Regions from separate parts of the Kribbella sp. VKM Ac-2571 genome, predicted to be linked through region 1. Evidence: riboswitches for the same ligand, from Rfam matches in the RefSeq annotation. Region 1 holds a riboswitch; each other region holds the start of a gene.
What was found. A riboswitch is a leader RNA that binds a small molecule or an ion and turns the genes downstream of it on or off. The one in region 1 is predicted to bind ZMP and ZTP.
Positions count from the first base shown of each region.

Region 2: linked by a shared signal. The riboswitch ahead of EV651_RS32755 (bifunctional 5,10-methylenetetrahydrofolate dehydrogenase/5,10-methenyltetrahydrofolate cyclohydrolase) and the one ahead of EV651_RS28615 (glycine hydroxymethyltransferase) in region 1 are both predicted to bind ZMP and ZTP.
Region 3: linked by a shared signal. The riboswitch ahead of EV651_RS31095 (5-aminoimidazole-4-carboxamide ribonucleotide transformylase) and the one ahead of EV651_RS28615 (glycine hydroxymethyltransferase) in region 1 are both predicted to bind ZMP and ZTP.

Region 1 covers NZ_SNWS01000014.1:203,861-210,849, forward strand. The annotation lists gene EV651_RS28600 (amidase) at 1-641, shown strand, start outside; gene EV651_RS28605 (GbsR/MarR family transcriptional regulator) at 1,647-2,117, opposite strand; gene EV651_RS28610 (DHA2 family efflux MFS transporter permease subunit) at 2,180-3,733, shown strand; gene EV651_RS28615 (glycine hydroxymethyltransferase) at 3,786-5,234, opposite strand; ZMP/ZTP riboswitch at 5,263-5,343, opposite strand; gene EV651_RS28620 (acyl-CoA dehydrogenase family protein) at 5,343-6,977, opposite strand.
Region 2 covers NZ_SNWS01000018.1:146,226-153,214, forward strand. The annotation lists gene der (ribosome biogenesis GTPase Der) at 1-1,358, opposite strand, end outside; gene EV651_RS32735 (1-acyl-sn-glycerol-3-phosphate acyltransferase) at 1,351-2,079, opposite strand; gene cmk ((d)CMP kinase) at 2,076-2,780, opposite strand; gene EV651_RS32745 (prephenate dehydrogenase) at 2,811-3,875, opposite strand; gene aroH (chorismate mutase) at 3,914-4,282, opposite strand; gene EV651_RS32755 (bifunctional 5,10-methylenetetrahydrofolate dehydrogenase/5,10-methenyltetrahydrofolate cyclohydrolase) at 4,313-5,173, opposite strand; ZMP/ZTP riboswitch at 5,194-5,278, opposite strand; gene EV651_RS32760 (nitroreductase family deazaflavin-dependent oxidoreductase) at 5,312-5,731, opposite strand; gene EV651_RS32765 (NUDIX hydrolase) at 5,759-6,373, opposite strand; gene prcA (proteasome subunit alpha) at 6,370-6,989, opposite strand, start outside.
Region 3 covers NZ_SNWS01000016.1:206,285-213,273, forward strand. The annotation lists gene EV651_RS31080 (acetolactate synthase large subunit) at 1-1,557, opposite strand, end outside; gene ilvD (dihydroxy-acid dehydratase) at 1,853-3,520, opposite strand; gene EV651_RS31090 (trans-aconitate 2-methyltransferase) at 3,566-4,285, shown strand; ZMP/ZTP riboswitch at 4,288-4,381, shown strand; gene EV651_RS31095 (5-aminoimidazole-4-carboxamide ribonucleotide transformylase) at 4,400-5,278, shown strand; gene EV651_RS31100 (AAA family ATPase) at 5,268-5,807, opposite strand; gene EV651_RS31105 (ubiquitin-like small modifier protein 1) at 5,872-6,153, opposite strand; gene EV651_RS31110 (exo-alpha-sialidase) at 6,150-6,989, opposite strand, start outside.

The DNA of each region.
Region 1 (6,989 bases):
TTGAGCCTGGGCCGTTTGAGCCTGGGCCGTTTGAGGCCGGGCCGCCCGAGGCCGGGCCGCTCGAGCTGGGGCGGCACGTAGGAGACCTGGTCGGGGCAGGCGGGAGCGGGCGGGCGGCGTTGGCGGGTTCGCGGCGGTGGCGGGTTGCTTATTTCTCGACGTTGGGGCGGTGGGCTGCGGACCCGGGTGTTGATCGGGCGGTGCGGGAGCGGCTGAGCGAGTGCGGGGTCGAGGTGGTCGACGTACCGCTGAAGCTCGGGCCCACGGACGAGGCCTGGTCGGTGTTGTGGGGGCTGGACAACGGGCGTGGTGCGCAGGCGGCGGCCGCCAACCGGGCGCGGGAGATTCGCGACCTCAACAACACAGCGCTGGCCGACCTGTTCGCCGAGGTCGATGCACTGGTGACGCCGACCACGCTGACCGTTGCCCACGGCTACGACCAGCACGAGCAGAGCATCGTCACCGGCGACCCGTGCTGGATCTTCAACGTGACTGGGCATCCCGCGGTGAGTGTCCCGGCTGGACTGGCGTACGGGCTGCCGGTGGGTGCGCAGATTGTTGCGCCGCATGGGGCGGACGACCTTGCCCTGGCGGTGGCTCGCCAGATCCTGGCCGACCTTCCTCGACCACCCCACTGCTGACCACTCCCGCCTGTCCGTCAGCCGCAGCCTCTTCGTCAGCTGCGCCCACTGCCCTCGCTGGTACGGCTGGTGGGAAAGCCTTGGCGACGGTGTTGGCGAGCTCGATGGCCGAGGCGCGTTTGCGATCCGGCGTGGTTTCGCCGCGGGCGGTGGGGGAGCGCAGGGCCTCGGGCTTGGTGAAGTCGGCGATCGCAGCGACAACTGGCTCGGTGTAGGCGTCCTGGCGTGCAGGCGTCCGACTCGAGGGGTCTTGCGCCGGGGAGGATACGGGCGGCCGGACCGCTTCTTTGAGCTCCGTGCGGAAGAACTTGACCAGCTCCTTCGCGCGAAGGAGCCGGCTGCGACGGAGTACGTGGCGTTCACCTGCGAGTGATGCTCTCTCCCGCCAACTGACGTCGAACATGATCCGCCCCAGCCGAAAACCGGGATTCGTCTCACCACCGGGATAACCTCGCGCGCCTCCGTCGGTGAAGAACTCGCTGTAGAACGCCCCCTCGTCCTCATGCTTCAGCACGTTCCACGCCCGGTACTGATCCGTCGGCAGCTCGCCGCGAACCCACGCCTCGTCCATCAACGCGTGCGAGGTCGCGTTCAGCGGCCGATGGCCGACATACCGGTACTGCGGACGCTCGCCACGCCGGCGCCGCTCGTACTCGGCGATGATCTGCGGCCACTCGTCCGCCGAGACGGCCCGTGCCAGCCGGGACGCGAACGAGGTCCGTTCGCGCAGCTCGGCCCGCGAGGTGACCGGATGATCGGTCCGCCCGGTCATCGTCTCGAGCTTGTCCATCACGAAGGTGCCGCCGTGCGGCCCGATCCGGTTCCAGCGGGTGACCTTCAGCGACGGGCGGTTCGGCCCACCCGTCACCGCGTTCAGTGCACGCAGGGCGGCGATCCCGACGCGGTAGAGCGGGACGCGCCGCCGCATGACGCGCGTCTCCCACCGCGTCCGGTAGTCGCTGTCCAACCACGCCGTACCGACGAGCCGACCGGCTTCGCGACGGTTCACCGCGGATGTTCCGCGCGCCAGTTCTTGATCATTTGGTCCATGTCGGCGTGGATGAAGGCGAAGAAGTCGGCGGCCTCGGTGAGGCGGCGGCCGACGGGGGAGTCCTCGCCGAACAGGGACGCGCCGGAGCGGCTGGTCGACTCCCACTCGCTGAGGGCCAGGTTGCGGCGTTCCAGGATTGCGGCGAAGACGTCCTCGCGGATCCGGTAGTGGTCCTTGCGCGAGCCGGGCAGCCGTTCGCGGGAGATGCAGGAGACCTGGAGCAGTTGACGTACGGCGCCGGACACGGCCGGCTGACTGATCTGGAGCGACTCGGCGAGCTCGGCCGCCGTCATCGTCCCGGTCGGGCTGACCAGCATCGCGCCCATCACCCGCGCCGACATCGTCGGTACGCCGCTGTTCGCCAGCACCCCCGCGAAGCGCTCGACGAACTGGCTGACGGCCTCTCGGCTCGGTTCCTCCACCATGGTTGAAGCTTACAGTAATTTGATCTATCGCAACTATCACAGACTTCTGATAGTTTGAATTCATGACCTCGACCCTCGATTCCGGAGGGCAGACGCTGACCGGCGCCCGCCGCTTCGGTGTGCTCATCGCACTGTGTCTGGCCGTGCTCGTGCTCGGTCTGGACACCACCGTGCTCAACGTCGCGCTGCCGACGCTGGCGAAGGACCTGGAGGCGTCCACCAGTCAGCTGCAGTGGATGGCGAACAGCTACAACCTGGTGCTCGCCGCGTTGCTGCTGCCGGCCGGTCTGCTCGGCGACCGGTACGGGCGGCGCAAGATCATCGCGATAGCGCTCTCCTTGTTCGGCCTCGCGTCCCTGGCCTGCGCCCTGGCGGACTCGGCCGGCCAGCTGATCGCCGCCCGCGCGTTCCTCGGGATCGGCGCGGCGATGATCGTCCCGGTCGCGCTCTCGCTGATCACCGTGCTGTTCCGCACCGCGGAGGAGCGGAAGAAGGCGATCGGGTTCTTCGTCGTTGCCAACAGCATCGGTATGCCGCTCGGGCCGATCGTCGGCGGCCTGCTGCTCGACCACGCCGGCTGGCAGTGGATCTTCGTGATCAACATCCCGATCGCCTTCCTAGCAGCGCTAGCAGTCACGCTGCTCGTCCCGGAGAGCCGCAGCGCGAACCGCCCGGCGATCGACTGGCTCGGCATGATCCTGTCGAGCGCAGGCCTCGCGGCCCTCGTGTACGGCGTGACCAAGGCAGGTGAGGCGTCCTGGGGCGACACCGTGACGATCGTGTTCCTCGTGCTGGCCGTCGTACTGATCGCCGGGTTCCTGCTGTGGCAGCGGCGTACCAGCGAACCGTTGATCGAGCTGCGGCTGTTCAGCGAGCGGGTGTTCACCGGTGGCGCCGTCCTGCTGACGGTGTCGGTGTTCGCGATCTTCGGGTTGCTGTTCACGATGCCGCAGTACTTCCAGGGCATCAACGGGTCGGACGCGCTGCACACCGGTCTCAAGTTGCTGCCGTTCATCGGCGGTATGACGGTCGGCGCGAAGCTGGCTGAACCGGTGGAGGCGAAGGCCGGCACGCGGCTGGTGGTGATGTCCGGGTTCGTCGTGATGGCGGCCGGGTTCGTGCTCGGTGCCTTCACCGATCTCGAGACTGGATACGGGTACACCGCGACCTGGTTCGCGGTGGTCGGCTTCGGCCTCGGGTGCTCGATGCCGCAGGCAATGAACGCGGCGCTCGGCGTCCTCGACCCGGAGCGCGCCGGGACCGGCTCCGGCCTGTTGCAAGCGTTTCGGCAGGTCGGAGGGACGGTCGGCGTCGCCGTACTCGGCACCGTGCTGAACTCGGTCTACCGAAACAACGTCGACACCGCCGCGTTACCCGCGCAGGCAGCCGACGCGGTGGAGAAGAGCCTGGCCGGCGGGCTCGCGGTCGCCGAGAAGGCTGGCTCGCCGGAACTGCTGGACAACGTCCGCGACGCCTTCCTCAACAGTCTCAACACCACGATGTGGGTCTCGGCCGGCATCGCCGCCGCCGGCGCGATCCTCGCTGCGGTCCTGATGCCCGCGAGAGCCGAGAAGCCCTCGCAGGACGCCCTGATGGGAGTCAAGCAGGACACCTGATCAGACGCAGCGGCGCCCGCTCCCCGAAACGAGGAGCGGGCGCCGCGACGTGTCAGCTGAGCTCGAGGCCCGGGTAGAGCGGGAACTTGTCGAGCATCTCGGCCGAAGCGGCCTTGGTCTTGTCGGCGACGCCGTCGGCCAGCACGTACTTCGCCTTGGACGGAGCGCCCGCCGCGGTCGTGGTCGGCGTGGTCGAGGACAGGACGTCGACGATCAGCTCCGCGACCCGGTCGAACTCGTCGCCGCCGAAGCCGCGCGTGGTGAGTGCCGGCGTACCGATCCGGACACCCGACGTGTACCAGGCGCCGTTCGGGTCCCGCGGTACGGCGTTGCGGTTCGTGACGATGCCCGCGTCGAGCAGCGCCGACTCGGCCTGCCGGCCGGTGATGCCGTACGACGAGACGTCCAGCAGCACGAGGTGGTTCTCGGTGCCGTCCGTCACGAGCTTCACGCCACGCTTCATCAGGCCCTCGGCCAGCGTGACCGCGTTGTCGGCGACGGCCTGCGCGTACTCCTGGAACGACGGCTGCCGCGCCTCGGCGAGGGCGACCGCCTTCGCGGCCATCGTCTGGCTGAGCGGACCGCCCAGCACCATCGGGCACCCGCGGTCGACGGCGTCGGCGTACTCAGGCTGGCAGAGCACCATGCCGCCGCGCGGGCCGCGCAGCGACTTGTGGGTCGTCGTCGTGGTGACGTGCGCGTGCGGGACCGGGTCGAAGTCGCCGGTGAAGACCTTGCCCGCGACCAGGCCGGCGAAGTGCGCCATGTCGACCATCAGGGTGGCCCCGACCTCGTCGGCGATCTCGCGCATCTTGGCGAAGTTGATCTTGCGCGGGTACGCTGAGTAGCCGGCGATCAGGATCAGCGGCTTGAACTCGCGCGCCTGCTCGGCGACGAGGTCGTAGTCGAGCAGGCCGGTCTCCGGGTCGGTGCCGTAGGAGTGCTGGTTGAACATCTTGCCGGAGATGTTCGGCCGGAAGCCGTGCGTCAGGTGACCGCCGGCGTCCAGTGACATGCCGAGCATCTTCTGGTCGCCGAGCGCCTTGCGGAGCTTGGTCCAGTCCTCGTCGTTCAGGTCGTTGACATGCTTCGCGCCCGCCTCGGCCAGCGCCGGGGACTCGATCCGCTGCGCCAGGATCGCCCAGAACGCGACCAGGTTCGCGTCGATGCCGGAGTGCGGCTGGACGTAGGCGTGGGGCGCGTCGAACAGGGCCTTGGCGTGGTCCGCGGCCGCCTGCTCGACGGTGTCGACGTTCTGGCAGCCGGCGTAGAAGCGGTGCCCGATCGTGCCCTCGGCGTACTTGTCCGACAGCCAGTTGCCCATCGTGAGCAGGGTGGCGGGGGAGGCGTAATTCTCGCTCGCGATCAGCTTCAGCGAGGACCGCTGGTCGGCGAGTTCGGCCTTGATCGCGCCGGCGATGGTGGGTTCCACCGCGGCGATCACCTGCAGCGCGTTGTTGTACGCGGCCGACGCGGCGGCGGCGTCGAAGGACTGAGTCATCGTTGTCTCTCCTGCGGTTGCAGTGGGTCGAAGGCACCCAGGCGCACGGTGCCGACGGGTTTCGCTCCCCGGTGGTTCTCCACCTTCAGCGCGCCAGTCGCGACCCGCTCACCCTATCGCGCGCCCGACGATGCCAGCGAACGGTGTGGTCCGGGGCAGCGTCCCGAACACACCGCCCCAGTCATTGGCCAGCCGGGACGCGACGAACGCGTCCGCGACGTCAGGCGTCGAGTGCCTGATCAGCAACGAGGCCTGCAGGCACAGAGCCATGCGCGCGGCCAGCCGCCGCGCCCCGGCCTCGGCGTTCTGGATGTCAGCAAGCACTTGCAGTACGTCGTTGACCGCCGCATCGAGCCGCGCATCGGCACCTTGCACCGAACCGACCTCGAGCAACCACGCCTCGAGCGACTCCGGGCGGCGGAGCGCACGCAGTACGTCGAGGGCGTTGACGTTGCCCGATCCCTCCCAGATCGAGTTCAGCGGCGACTCCCGGTAGAGCAGCGGCAGCCCGGACTCCTCGACGTACCCGTTGCCGCCGAGGCACTCCAGCGCCTCTGCGACCATGAACGGCGTCCGCTTACACACCCAGAACTTCGCCAGCGGCAGCCCGATGCGCCGGAACGCGCTCTCCCGCTGATCGCCCGCGAGCGACGCGTCGACGGCCGCCGCGAGCCGCATGCCCAGGGCTGTCGCCGCCTCGCTCTCCAGGGCGAGATCGGCCAGCACGTTCTGCATCGCGGGCTTGTCGGCGAGCAGGCCGCCGAAGGCCGAGCGGTGCTGCGTGTGCCAGCACGCCTCGACGAGTGCGCGCCGCTGGAGCGCGGCCGAGCCGAGCACGCAGTCCAGCCGGGTCGCCGCGACCATCTCGATGATGGTCCGTACGCCGGCGCCCTCGTCGCCGAGGCGGTACCCGATCGTGCCGTGGAACTCGACCTCCGACGACGCGTTCGAGCGGTTGCCGAGCTTGTCCTTGAGCCGCTGCAGGGCGAACGGGTTCCGGTTGCCGTCGGCAAGAACCCGCGGTACGACGAAGCAGCTCAGACCGTCCGGCGCCTGCGCGAGGACCAGGAACACGTCCACCTGCGGGGCCGAGCAGAACCACTTGTGCCCGTTCAGCTGGTACACGTCGCCGGCGGGCGTCGCCGTTGTGAGGTTCGCCCGTACGTCGGAGCCGCCCTGCTTCTCGGTCATCCCCATCCCGGCGAGGACGCCGTTCTTCGCCGCGGCCGGCAGCCGGCGTACGTCGTACCGCGTGGCGGCGAGCTGCGGGACCCACTCCTTCGCGAGTTGCGCGTCCGCCTTGAGCGCGGGCACAGCGGCGTACGTCATCGAGATCGGGCAGCCGTGGCCCGGCTCGACCTGCGACCACAGGTAGAACCCGGCCGCGCGGGTCAGGTGCGGTGACGGGCGCTCGCTCGTCCACGGCGCCGCCTGCAGCCCGAATCCGACGGCCTGCTCCATCAGCCAGTGCCACGACGGGTGGAACTCGACCTCGTCGATCCGGTTCCCGTAGCGGTCGTGGGTGCGCAGCACCGGCGGGTTCTGGTTCGCCGGAAGAACGTGAGACAGCGCTTCCTCGGACCCCGCGAGCTCGCCGATCCGGAGCAGACCGGGATCGGCTGTGAGATCCCCCGTGAGGTCGGCGTACGGACGCAGAGCGTCACCTAGCGCCGCGTCCCGGGTGAAGAAGTTCACGCCCCGCAGTGGGGGAGCCTGATTCGTTACCGCGAAAGGGTCCGCCATGTCAGTACGGTA
Region 2 (6,989 bases), on a different contig from region 1:
TTGTTCTTCTGGCGGGCTCGGATCTGGACGTGGATCGGGCTGCCGACGAAGCCGAAGTCCTCGCGCAGGCGGCGTTCGATGAAGCGCTGGTACGACGCCTCGATCTGGCCGGAGGTGAAGATGGCGAAGGTTGGGGGCATCGTGGTCGCCTGCGTGCCGAAGAGGATCTTCGGCTGCTTGCCGGAGCGGACCGGGTGCGGATGGGCGGCGACCAGGCGGCCGAGGAAGGCGTTGAGCTGCCCGGTCGGGACGCGGGTCTGCCAGCCTTCCAGCGCGGCCTCGATGGCGGGCACCAGCCTGTCCATGTGCCAGCCGGTGAGCGCGCTGATGTTCACCCGCGGCGCCCAGCGGAACTGCACCAGGTCGCGGTCGATCTCGCGCTCCAGGTAGTAGCGGCGCTCCTCGTCCATCAGGTCCCACTTGTTGTACGCGATCACCAGCGCCTTGCCGGCTTCCTCGACCGCGTTCATGATCCGCAGGTCCTGCTCGGTGAGCGACTCCGAGGCGTCGATCACGACGACCACGACCTCGGCCCGCTCGATCGCCGCGTTGGTCCGCAGCGAGGCGTAGTACTCGTGCCCCTGGACGTTCTTCACCTTGCGCCGGATGCCCGCGGTGTCGATGAAGCGCCACTCCTGGCCGCCGAGCGTGATCAGCTCGTCGACCGGGTCCACCGTCGTACCGGCGACGTCGCTCACGACGACCCGGTCCTCCTTGGCGACCTTGTTGAGCAGCGAGGACTTGCCCACGTTCGGCTTGCCGACGATCGCGACCCGGCGCGGTCCGCCGACCTCGCCGTCGCGCTCGGCCGGTGCCTCCGGAAGTGCCGCGAGTACGGCGTCCAGCAAGTCGCCCGTACCGCGGCCGTGCATCCCGGACACCGGGTACGGCTCACCGATACCGAGGCTCCACAGGTTCATCGCCTCGGACTCGATGCGCTGGTCGTCGACCTTGTTCGCGGCCAGTACGACGGGCTTGCCGGACTTCCGCAGCACCCGGACGACGGCTTCGTCCGCGTCGGTGATACCGACCACGGCGTCGACCACGAACAGCACCGCGTCGGCCGCGTTGATCGCGACCTCCGCCTGGGCGGCGACCAGGGCGGCCATGCCGACCGCGTCCGGGTCCCAACCGCCGGTGTCGACGACCGTGAACTCGCGGCCGGCCCAGTTGGCGTCGTACGAGACGCGGTCCCGGGTGACGCCCGGGGTGTCCTCGACGACCGCCTCGCGGCGGCCGATGATGCGGTTGACCAGCGTGGACTTGCCCACGTTCGGCCGCCCGACGATCGCGAGCACGGGCAGCGGCCCGGTGTCTTCGCGGTCATGCGTCGGTGCTTCGGTGGGCAGGTCAGTCATCAGGGTCCTTCTGGTCTCGCCAGCCCGGAAGCGGGTGGCCGGTTTCGTCGACGGCCGCCTTCACATGGGCGCGCAACACGTCGCCGATGTGACCGGCGACCGCCTGTACGTCGGATTGTCTCCTGGGAAAGGGTACGCGCTCGACGGCGAAAGGCTCGCCGTACACCACGTCGACCCGGCTCCCGGCCGGCGGAAAGCCCTCCACGTCGCCCCCTGGGAGCCGCGTTCCGATCAGCGCGACGGGCAGGATCGGGGCCCCGGTCACCATCGCCAGGTACGCCACGCCGGTCCGGATCCGGCTGAAGTCGCCCGGGCCGCGGGTGCCCTCCGGGTAGATGTTCAGCACCCGGCCGTCCCGCAGTACCTGGATAGACTGCCGGATCGCGAGCACGTCGTACGTCGATCGGTCGACCGGGATCTGGCCGACCCGGCGCAGGATCGCCCCCTGGAGGCCGCCGAACGCCTCGATCTTGCCGAGCTGGTGCAGCATCCGCGGCGCGATCGCCCCGAGCAGCGGCCCGTCCAGCAGGCTCAGGTGGTTCGGCGCCATCAGCAGCGGACCGGTCCGCGGGAACCGGTCCTCGTGGTGGATGGTCAGCTTGTACTTACGGCGGAAGTAATACCTGGCAACCGCCCGCATCGGAAGCGCCAACCGGTACGGCAGCGCCGGGAGATCGTCCGTGCGGGGCAGGTCCTTGTGTCCGGTGACGTTCGCCGTCATGACTCCCGGCCCTGGGGAACGGTCTCCTTTGCGAGTCGGCTGATCACGTCGACGACCTCCTCCAGGCTCAAATGGGTGGAGTCGACGGTCACCGCGCCGTCCGAGGCGACCAGGAACTGCGAAACGGTGGCGTCGTCGGCGTCGCGGCGGACGATCTGGTCCCGCAGCTGCTCGGCGGTCACCGAACCGGACTCGAGCTCGGCGCCGCGCCGGGACATCCGCGCGTCCTGGTCGGCGGTCAGGTGGACCTTGAGCTCGGCATCGGTGGCGACCACGGTGGCGATGTCGCGGCCCTCGACCACGATCCCGCCGCCCGGCTGTCCGGGGTTCTGGGCCGAGTTCTGGGCGTCGTCGATGATCTCCCGCTGGCGCCGGATCAGCTCCTTGCGGACGTCCAGGTTGGTGGCGATCTTCGACACCACCGCGCTGATCCGCGGCTCCCGGATCGCGGCCGTCACGTCGGTCCCGTCGGCGATCACGAACTGATGGCCGGGGTCGGTGCTGATCTCCAGCTCGAGCTCCCGGGCACGCTGCGCGACCGCCGCCGTGTCGTCCAGGTCCAGCCCGCGGTCGACGGCCGACCAGGTCACCGCGCGGTACGTCGCACCGGTGTCCAGGTACCGCAGACCGAGGCGCGTGGCCACTCCACGCGCGGTGCTCGACTTACCGGAGCCGCTCGGCCCGTCAACAGCGATGATCATGCCCGAAGATTACCTTCGGCCGGGGACAACCTACCGGTGGACTACCCACCCGCGGTCGGTCAGGACCTCGACCAACTGGTCGACGGATCCCGGTTTCACGGCGAGCTCGACCTCACCGACCGGGCGACCCGGGCTGTGGTCGATGCGAAGGTCCTCGACGTTCGCGCCCGATTCGGCCGCGTCGGCGAACAGCCGGGCCAGCTGACCGGGCCGGTCCGGGATCGTGACGAGGACCGTGACCAGGTCGATGTGCGGCGTACCGTGCTTGCCCGGGACGCGGACCGCGCCAGACACGCCCTGGCCCAGGATGGCGGTCAGTTCGTCGGCCGCCTCTTCCTTGCCGAGGGCAACGAGCAGCCGGTCGAGCTCGCCGCGGATCTGCTCCAGCAGGCCGGTGAGCGCGGTCGAGTTCGCGGACACGATCTGGGTCCACAACCGGGGGTCGCCGGCCGCGATCCGGGTCACGTCGCGAACACCCTGGCCGGACAGTTCGAGATGGGAGGACGGCGCGTCCGCCAGCGTGCCCGCGGCGAGCGCCGACATCAGGTGCGGAAGGTGCGACACCCGGGCGACACCGAGGTCGTGATCCTCCACCGACAGCTCCACCGTCCGGGCACCACAGGCCTCGGCGAGCCGGCGTACGAGATCGACCGCTTCCGGAGCGCTCGTCGCGTGCGGGGTGATCGCCCAGGTCGCGCCGTCGAACAGGTCCGCGCGTGCGGCCAGTGGGCCGTTGCGCTCGGAGCCGGCCATCGGGTGACTACCGACGTACCGGCTGACGTCACCGGTCAGCCGGCGCGCATCGGTCAGGGGCTTGGACTTCACGCTCGCGGCATCGGTCACGACGGCGTTGGTCTGTGCGAGTTGCTCGGCCACCACGGCGCCGACGTGGTCCGGCGGTACGGCGACCACGACCAGCTGCGGTTCGATCTCGACCAGCCGCGAGCCGGCGCCGATCCGCTCGGCCATCAGCGCGTTGTCCAGGTTCCCGTCGACGAGCTCCACGACCACACCGAGCCGCGCCAGCGCCAGACCGATCGACGTACCGATCAAACCGGTGCCGACAACGCGAACCGGCCCGCGCAACTCACTCACTGCGCCACCCCCACTGCGCCACCCTCACTGCGCCGCGCTCACTGGGCGCCGGTCAAGTCCGGGCGGAGCGCGACGGCTCCGTGCAGGTAGACGTGCTGGATCTTGTCCCGGGACCGCGGCGTCTCGGTGTGCACCATCAGCCGCACCACCCGCGGCAGCGCATGCGGCACCGGGATCTCCTGCATGCACATCAGCGGTACGTCGGTCAGCCCGATCTGCCGGCCCGCGACCGCGGGAAACTCCGAACGCAGGTCCGACGTGACGGTGAACAGGATGCTGATCAGGTCCTCGTTCTCCAGATCGTTCGCCTCCAGGACCGCCTTCACCAGCTCCGCGGACCGCTCGAGCAGGTGCTCGCGCTCGTCCACGTCCAGCTGGGTGGCACCCCGGATCGCCCGTACCGCCACGTCCGCCTCCTTAGATCTTGTCCCCCAACCCTAGGCCAGAGTAGTCAAAGAGTGGACAGCCGTCTCAGCGGCGTCGACCGTCTGCTCCAGCAGCAGCGCGATCGTCATCGGCCCGACCCCGCCCGGGACGGGCGTGATCAGCCGGGCCACCTCGGCCGCCTCCGCGAAGTGCACGTCGCCGACGTTGCCCTCGTTGTACCCGGCGTCGACCACGACCGCGCCCGGCTTCAGCCAGTCGCCGCGGACGAAGTTCGCCTTGCCGACCGCGGCGATCACCACATCCGCGGTCCGGACCAGCTCGGGCAGGTCCCGGGTCCGGGAGTGCGCGTACGTGACGGTGGCGTTCGATGCCAGCAGCAACATGCCGGCCGGCTTACCGAGGATCGGGCTGCGGCCGATCACGACGGCGTGCGCCCCTTCGAGCGGTACGTCGTACGCCGCCAGCAGCCGCATGATCCCGCCGGGGGTGGCCGAGCGGAACCCGGGATCCCCGAACGCCATCGCCGCGAACGACCGCATCGTGACGCCGTCGACGTCCTTCGCGGGGTCGATCGCCTCGAACGCGGCCCGCTCGTCGATCTGCGCCGGTACCGGGTGCTGGAGCAGTATCCCGTGCACGGCCGGGTCGGCGGAGAGCTTGGTGATCTCCGCGACCAGCTCCTCCGTGGTCGTCTCGGCCGGAAGTACGACGCTCAGCGACGCGATCCCGGCCTTCTTCGAGCGGTTCTGCTTCATCCGCACGTACGTCGCCGACGCCGGGTCGTCACCGACCAGGACGGTCGCCAGACACGGCTGCACGCCGTACTGCTCCTGCAGGACCCGTGCCCGTTCGGCCGCCTTGGCGACCATGTCGGCGGCGAGGTCGGTCCCGATCATCAGTTCTGCGCTCATCGGCGCACTCCTCTGCGTCAGAAGTGTGCCCAGGCGCGCGGCGAAGCCGGATGGCAGACCGTTCCCCGGTGGTCGTCCACCTCAGCGCCAGTCGCGGTCCGCTGCCAGGATACCGGCCCGACCAGCTCGCCTGGATCCTTATGCGCGCTTGAGCTCGAGCACAGGGATGGTGCGGATACCCGCCGTACTGCGCTCGTAGTCGGCGAAGCCGGGATACCGCCGGGCCTGCTCGGCGTAGATCCGGTCGCGGTCGGCGCCGGTCACTTCCTTGACAATCACCTCGTAGGTCTCGGTCCCGCGTTCGACCGTGCCCTTGCCGGCGGCGGTGAGGTTGCGGTACCACTCCGGGTTCGTGGGGGCGCCACCCTTGCTCGCGAAAACGTAGATCAGGTCCGGATCGTTGTCGTCTGCGAGGTACATCGTCGGGGCGACGTACTCCTGCCCGCTCCGACGGCCGTAGTGGTGCAGCAGGACCATCGGCGCGCCCTCGAACTGGCCACCGACCTTGCCCTCGTTGTCCCGGAACTCGGTGATGATGTTGGCGTTCCAGTCGCTCATATCGATTCCTCCACAGATTGCTGGTTGCTAGAGCAAGCCTGCGTGGTCCAACGCGAGATAGGCGGCGTCGATTCCCGTCATCGCACCGGGTGTGCGCAGCTCGGCACGGAACGCGTCAAGGGACAGCTCCACCGGGACGCAGTCCTCGGTCTCGTCCAGTTGTTGTTTCCCGTCGGGGCGGCAGCCGCGGGCGATCGCGACGTACTTGCGGTACGTCGACGAGGCCGCCGACCACTGCCAGCCGACGACATCGAGCGACTCGCAGACGTAGCCGGTCTCTTCCTCGAGCTCCCGGACACCGGCCACCGCCGGGTCTTCGCCGGGCTCGACGTACCCACCCGGCAGGTTCGTGACGACGCGGTCCGGTCCGGCCCGGAACATCCGCACCGTGACGATCCGGCCCTCGGGTGTCAACGGCAGCACGGTCACACCGGACGTGATGCCGGCATCGGACTTCGGGCCGAGCACGTCCCAATCGACCTCGCGCCCGTCAGGCATCCGGTACCGGCGCAGGTTCACGCTCAGGAACCGGTGAAAGCCCGGCTCCTCCCCCAGCAGTTCCCAGGGCGCCGGGTCGGCCGGCCGAGACGGCTCAGCCGCCACCTTGTCGGTAGCGGCTGAGTTCTCGATCTGGTCCGTCACAGCGGACGGTCGTCGTCCGAGTCTTCCGGCGGCGCCACCGGTGCGTCGTCCGCCGGCGGCGCGACTGGAGTGTCAGCCGTCGACGACTCACCGGAGTCACTCGCGTCACTCGCGTCCGAACCCGGGTCCGGCTCCGATTTCGCGTCCACCGCCGGGCTGGACTCGCTCAGGATGCCGGCCAAGGACTCCTCGGAGATGCGCTTGAACTTGCGCATCTGGGTCCGGGTCCGGTCCAGGACCGCGACCTCGAGCTGGTCCGGGGTGAGCTCCCGGATCTCGGTGCTGTCGTGGCCGAGCGCGTCCACTGCCAGCCGGACCGCGCCGGCCAGCGAGATGCCGTCGTTGTAGTGCTCGCCGATGTATTCCGCGACCGTGTCCGCGGCGCCGCCCATCACGGCGTAACCGCGGACGTCCGCGATCGAGCCGTCGTAGGTGAGCCGGTAGATCTGGTCGTCGGCCGGGCCGGCGCCGATCTCGGCGACCAGGATCTCCACCTCGAGCGGCTTCTCGCCGCCGGAGGAGAAGATCGCGCCGAGGGTCTGCGCATACGCGTTGGCCAGCGCCCGGCCGGTGACGTCGCGCCGGTCGTAGGAGTACCCGCGCATGTCGGCGAGCC
Region 3 (6,989 bases), on a different contig from region 1:
CCCGACGCCGCCCATCGCCTCGGCGAGCTTCGCGAAGTCCGGGATCCGGGCCGAGTGCAGGTCGGTGTTGGAGTAGCGCTTGTCGTAGAACAGCGTCTGCCACTGACGGACCATGCCCAGCGACTGGTTGTTGATCACGGCGACCTTGATCGGGATGCCTTCGAGCGCGCAGGTGACGAGCTCCTGGTTGGTCATCTGGAAGCAGCCGTCGCCGTCGATCGCCCACACGGTCTTGTCCGGCCGCGCGACCTTGGCGCCCATCGCGGCCGGCACGGCGTACCCCATCGTGCCGAGGCCGCCGGAGTTCAGCCAGTGGCCGGGCTTCTCGAACGGCAGGTAGTGCGCGGACCACATCTGGTGCTGGCCGACGCCCGCGGTGTAGACGGCGTCCGGGCCGGCGATCTTGCCGATCCGCTCGATCACGTACTGCGGGGACAGCGTGCCGTCCTCGGGTTCGTCGTAGGCCACCGGGTACTTCGCGCGGACCGATTCGAGCAGCCCGCGCCAGGCGTCGTACGACGGGGTGCGGCCGGCGCTCGCGATCTCGGTCCTGAGCGCCGCGATCAGGTCGGTGATGACCTCCTTGCAGTCACCCACGATCGGCACGTCGGCGGCCCGGTTCTTGCCGATCTCGGCCGGGTCGATGTCGGCGTGGATGACCTTGGCGTCCGGCGCGAACGAGTCGAGCCGGCCGGTCACGCGGTCGTCGAAGCGGGCGCCCAGGGTGATCAGCAGGTCGGAGCGCTGCAGGGCGCCGACGGCCGAGACGGAGCCGTGCATCCCCGGCATGCCGAAGTGCAGGTCATGGGTGTCGGGGAGCGCGCCGCGGGCCATCAGCGTGGTCACCACCGGGATGCCGAGCAGCTCGGCGAGCTCCTTCAGCTCGGCGCTGGCCCGAGCGCGGATCACGCCGCCGCCGACGTACAGGACGGGCTTCTCGGCGGCGACGATCAGGCGGGCCGCCTCGCGCACCTGCTTGGGGTGCGGGCGGGTCACCGGCCGGTAGCCGGGCAGCGACAGCTCGGTGGGCCACTGGAAGTCGACGCCGGTGGTCTGCATCGCGTCCTTGGTCACGTCGACCAGCACCGGGCCCGGCCGGCCGGTGGAGGCGATGTGGAACGCCTCGGCGATCGTGGTGGCGATGTCGTTGGGGTCGGTCACCAGGAAGTTGTGCTTGGTGATCGGCATCGTGATGCCGCGGATGTCCGCCTCCTGGAAGGCGTCCGTACCGATCGCGGCCCCGGCCACCTGACCGGTGATCGCGACCATCGGCACCGAGTCCATGTACGCGTCGGCGATCGGCGTCACCAGGTTGGTCGCGCCCGGCCCGGAGGTCGCCATACACACGCCGGTCTTACCGGACGCGGCGGCGTATCCCTGGGCGGCGTGGCCGGCGCCCTGCTCGTGACGTACCAGGATGTGGCGGATCTGGGTCGAGTCGAGCATCGGGTCGTACGCCGGGAGGATCGCGCCGCCCGGGATGCCGAAGACGGTGTCGACTCCGGCATGTTCCAGTGCGCGGATCAGAGCCTGTGCCCCGGTCAGCTGCTCACTCATGAGTGCCTTCCTTGTCCTGTCACGTTATGCCAAGAAACAGATACTGCTTCGCGACCGATCCATCCTCGCTCGTGGTTGTCGCCGGTGCACTACTGGGTCGCAGATAGTCGCATTGGCAACAAAAAACCCCCTCCGCCGGGTGGGCTGAAGGGGGCGCGCTCGACTCTGTGGTCGCGTCAGTCGGCGCGCCGCACAAGTACGAGGAGAATCGATCGCATGTAGGCATTATTCGCCCGCGGACCGCGACCCGGTCAAGTTGGACGCCGCGGTGTCTCATCATTTGGTACGACCGTCCCTAGATGCAGACAGCGCCTTCGGAGGCGGAGCGGACCAGGCGGGTGTACTTGCCGAGGACGCCTTTGGTGATGGCTGGGGTCTTCGGGGTCCAGCCCACGCGGCGGCGTTCGAGTTCCTCGGGGTCGACGTGGAGTTCGAGGGTGCGGTGCTGCACGTCGAGGGTGATCCGGTCGCCGTCCTGGACGAAGGCGATCGGCCCGCCGTCGACGGCTTCCGGCGCCACGTGCCCCACGCAGAGTCCCGTCGTACCGCCGGAGAAACGGCCGTCGGTGAGCAGCAGGACGTCCTTGCCGAGGCCCGCACCCTTGATGGCGCCGGTGACCGCGAGCATCTCGCGCATGCCGGGGCCGCCCTTCGGGCCTTCGTAGCGGATCACCACCACGTCACCGGGATTCAGCGAGCCGACCGCGTCCATCGCACCACGCTCGCCGTCGAACACCCGCGCCGTACCTTCGAAGACGTCGGAGTCGAAGCCGGCGCTCTTCACCACCGCGCCTTCGGGCGCGAGCGAGCCGTGCAGGATCGTGATGCCGCCGGTGCCGTGGATCGGCTTGTCCAGCGCGCGGATGATGGTGCCGTCGACGTCCGGTGGCGCGATGTCGGCGAGGTTCTCGGCCATCGTCTTGCCGGTCACCGTCAGGCAGTCGCCGTGCAGCAAGCCGGCGTCGAGCAGCGCGCGCATGATCACCGGGATGCCGCCGACGCGGTCGACGTCGGTCATCACATAGCGGCCGAACGGCTTGAGATCACCCAGATGCGGGACCCGGTCGCCGATCCGGTTGAAGTCGTCGAGGCTCAGATCGACCTCGGCCTCACGGGCGATCGCGAGGAGATGGAGTACGGCGTTCGTCGAGCCGCCGAGTGCCATCACCACGGCGATCGCGTTCTCGAACGCTTCCTTGGTGAGGATCTGGCGGGCCGTGATGCCCTTCCGCAGCAGCCCGACGACGGCCTCGCCGGACCTGCGGGCGTACCCGTCGCGGCGGCGGTCCACCGCGGGCGGGGCGGCCGAGCCCGGGAGCGACATGCCGAGGGCTTCGGCGGACGCCGCCATGGTGTTGGCGGTGTACATGCCGCCGCAGGCACCTTCGCCGGGGCAGATCGCGCGCTCGACCGCGTCGACCTCCTCCTTGGTGATCAGGCCGCGGACACAGGCGCCGACCGCCTCGAAGGCGTCGATGATCGTGACGTCCTTGTCGCCGAGCTTGCCCGGCATGATCGAACCGGCGTACAGGAACACCGACGCCAGATCGAGCCGGGCCGCGGCCATCAGCATGCCCGGCAGCGACTTGTCGCAGCCCGCCAGCAGGACCGAACCGTCCAGCCGCTCGGCCTCCATCACGGTCTCGACCGAGTCCGCGATGATCTCGCGGCTGACCAGCGAGTAGTGCATGCCGACGTGGCCCATCGAGATGCCGTCCGAAACGCTGATCGTGCCGAACTCGAGCGGGTATCCGCCGGCCGCGTGCACGCCGTCCTTGACCGCCTTGGCGAGCCGGTCCAGCGACAGGTTGCACGGGGTGATCTCGTTCCAGCTCGACGCGACGCCGATCTGGGGCTTGGCCCAGTCGTCGTCTCCCATTCCGACCGCGCGCAGCATGCCTCTGCTGGCGGTCGCTTCCAATCCGTCGGTGACTGTCCGGCTGCGGGGCTTCACATCGACCATGCCGCCCACCCTATTCCTGGACCGCCGCCCAGTAAGGTGCTGTGGGTGATCGATGACCCGTACGGCGACGAGCAGTTGGTGGAGCTCTACGACCTGGACAACCCGTCCGGTGAGGATCACGACTATTACCGTGCTTTGGCCGAGGGGACCGCGAAGGTCCTGGACTTCGGTTGTGGAACCGGTCTGCTGACCCGGTCGCTGGTCGCGCCCGGGCGCGTCGTGATCGGCATCGATCCGAGTCCCACCATGCTCGGGTACGCGCGCCGGCAGCCCGGCGCCGACGCCGTCACCTGGATCGACGGCGACCACCTGGCGGTGGAGCCGACCGGTGATGTGGATCTCGCGGTCAGCAGCGGCAACACGATGATGCACGTCGCGGAGCACGCGGCCGCGGTCGCTGCGCTGGCGGCCGCGCTGCGTCCCGGTGGCGTGCTCGCTTTCGAGTCGCGCAATCCGGCGGCGCGGGCGTGGGAGCAGTGGACGAGCGAGGCGACGTACGGCGAACGGGACACGGCGGCCGGGCACCTGAAGGAGTGGCTCGAGCTGATCGAGATCGCGAACGGGCGCGTGACGTTCGACGCGCACAACGTCTTCGAGGACGGGCACGACGCGGTCTACCGCAACGTCCTGTACTTCCGCTCTGCCGACGAGATCACGGCTGACCTGCTGGCAGCGGGCTTCTCGGACGTGGTCATCGAGGGCGGCTGGCACGGAGAACCGTTGACCGAGGCATCACGCCTGCTGGTGGTGCGCGCGACGAAGTAGGCTGGACGCACCGCGACTGGCGAGGGTGGAGTACCACCGGGGAGCGGGTCTGTTCGTACAGTGTTCGTACGGGCGTCGTCCGCCTGGGCGCCTCCGATCTAGTCGGAGGTCCTCATGCGTTTGCGCTATGGAACGAACCCGCACCAAGCCGCCACGATCGACCATGCGCCGTTCACGGTGGTTGCCGGCGAGCCGTCGTACATCAATGTCCTCGATGCGCTGACCGGATGGCAGTTGGTGCGGGAGGCTGCGGAGCGGTTCGGCGTACCGGCTGCGGCGTCGTACAAGCATGTGTCGCCGGCGGGTGCCGCGCTCGGCGAGACAGTAGCAGCCGCGTACACCCGTGCGCGGGACGCTGATCCGAAGTCGTCGTACGGCGATTTCGTGGCGGTCTCGCATCCGGTGGATCTCGAGTTGGCCATGGTGCTGAAGCGGGTGGTGTCGGACGGGATCATCGCGCCCGGGTACGACGAGGGCGTGGTGGAGATCCTCGCCGCGAAGAAGCGCGGGACCTACCTGGTGCTGGAGGCGGACCCGGAGTTCGAGCCGCCGGCCGAGGAGGTGCGTGAACTCTACGGTGTGCGGCTGACGCAGGAGCGTGATGCGCTGCCGGTGCCTCGCGACCTTCCGGACGACGTGGTGCTGGGGATGATCGTCGCCCGCTACACGCAGTCGAACACGGTCGTGATGGTGAAGGACGGGATGACGATCGGCATCGGCGCCGGGCAACAGTCGCGGGTGGACTGTACGCGGCTCGCCGGTGAGAAGGCCGCGCTCTGGTGGGCCCGCCGTTCGGCCGATCCGCTCACCGGTGTGTCGATGGTCTCCGACGGTGCGCTGCCGTTCACCGACAACGTCGTGGAGGCCCAGCGGTACGGCGTTTCGCACATTGCCGAACCGGGCGGTTCGATCCGCTCGCCCGAGGTGGCGGCCGCCTGCGCGGCGGCCCGGATCACCTGGTCGGAAACCGGGATCCGCCTGTTCAGGCACTGAGCAGATAGTTACCTGAGGCAACGGCTTCGCGAACCTTGGCAGCTGTCCGCTCCACATCGAGCCGACTGGTGTCGATCGCGTGCGACTCGAGGGCGCCGAGGTCCGCGAACGCACCGTGCAGACCGGTGAGCGCGTCGACGTCCGTCAGCTCGGGGTGGGGCCGGTCCTGCCCGCGCTGCAACGTCGTACCGAGGTCGGGACGCAGGACGACGTACGACATCGTCCACTCCCCCGCCTTGGCGGCCGCGCGGAACGGGGCGAGGAACCACGGCCCGATGATGCCGTCGACGACCACGTCGTACCCACCGCGCGCGTACACACTCACGGTCGCGACGATCGCGTCAACGACGACCTCGTTCTGGCGGTGCGCTCCCGGCAGGTACGGCGCGATGAACCCGGTGCGGATGCCGCGGTAGAACTCGTCGGTCGTCAGGTGCATCGTCGGCCGCGGCGCGCCGGTCGCGACCATCCGGGCCACGGTCGTCTTGCCCGAGCCCGACGGGCCGGTGAGGAGAAGGACGTTGCTCATGCCGCCCGACGCTAACCGTGCCCGCCGCCGAACGGCAGTCTTTTCTTTTCGCCGGCGCCGGACGTCAGCCGCCGGCGACGCTCGGGAGGATGAGGAGCTCGTCCCCGTCGGTGAGCTTGGTCTCGAGCCCGGAGAGGTCGCGGATGTTGTCGTTGCCGAGATAGATGTTCACGTGCCGGCGGACCGCGCCTTGCTCGTCGGTGAGGCGGCGGCGGAGCGCCGGGTGGTCGGAGTCGAGCGCCGCGAAGACCGAGGCGACGGTCGGCGAACCGTCCACCTCGACCTCCACGCGTTCGGCGCCGCCCGCGAACGGGCGTAGCACGGTGGGTAGGCAGACCGCGATCATCCGACCACCGCGGCACGCACTGTCAGTACGTCGGGAAGGTGGCGCGCGACCTCGGTCCAGCTGTCGCCGGCGTCGGCGCTCGCATAGACGCAGCCGTCCCGCGTGCCGACGTACACCCCGGCGGGATCGGCGGCGTCGACGGTCATCGCGTCCCGCAGCACCGGGGCGTAGGAGACGTCAGGCAACCCGGTGGCCAGCGGCTCCCAGGTCGAGCCGGCGTCGCGGGAGCGGTAGACCCGGCACTGCGCCTCGGTCGGAATCCGGTTCGCGTCCGCGACCAGCGGGAAGACGTACACGGTCTCGGGCTCGTGCGGGTGCACCACGATCGGGAACCCGAAGTCCGAGGGGAGGCCGTCGGCGATCGACTTCCAGACCGCGCCGGTGTCGTCGGACCGGTACACGCCGTGGTGGTTCTGCGCGAACATCCGCTCCGGGACGTCGGGGTGCGCGGCCAGCTTGTGGACGCACTGACCGAACTCCGGATACGGGTCCGGGAAGAACCTCGCCTGGATGCCCTGGTTCCGCGGCGACCAGGTCTTCCCGCCGTCGGCGGTCTGGTACACCCCGCCGGTCGACATCGCGACACTCACGCGGTCGGCGTCGGTCGGATGCGGCAGCACGGTGTGCACCGCCTGGCCGCCGAATCCGGCGCCCCACTCCTTGCGGTGCGGGTGGTCCCACAGGCCGGTGACCAGCTCGAACGTCACGCCGCCGTCGGTCGACTTCCACAGCGCCGACGGCTGCGTCCCGGCGTACACGACGCCCGGTTGGCCGGCGGGTGCCGGCTGGATCTGCCAGACCCGCTCGAGGGAGGCGTCGGCGTCGGCCGGGAACCC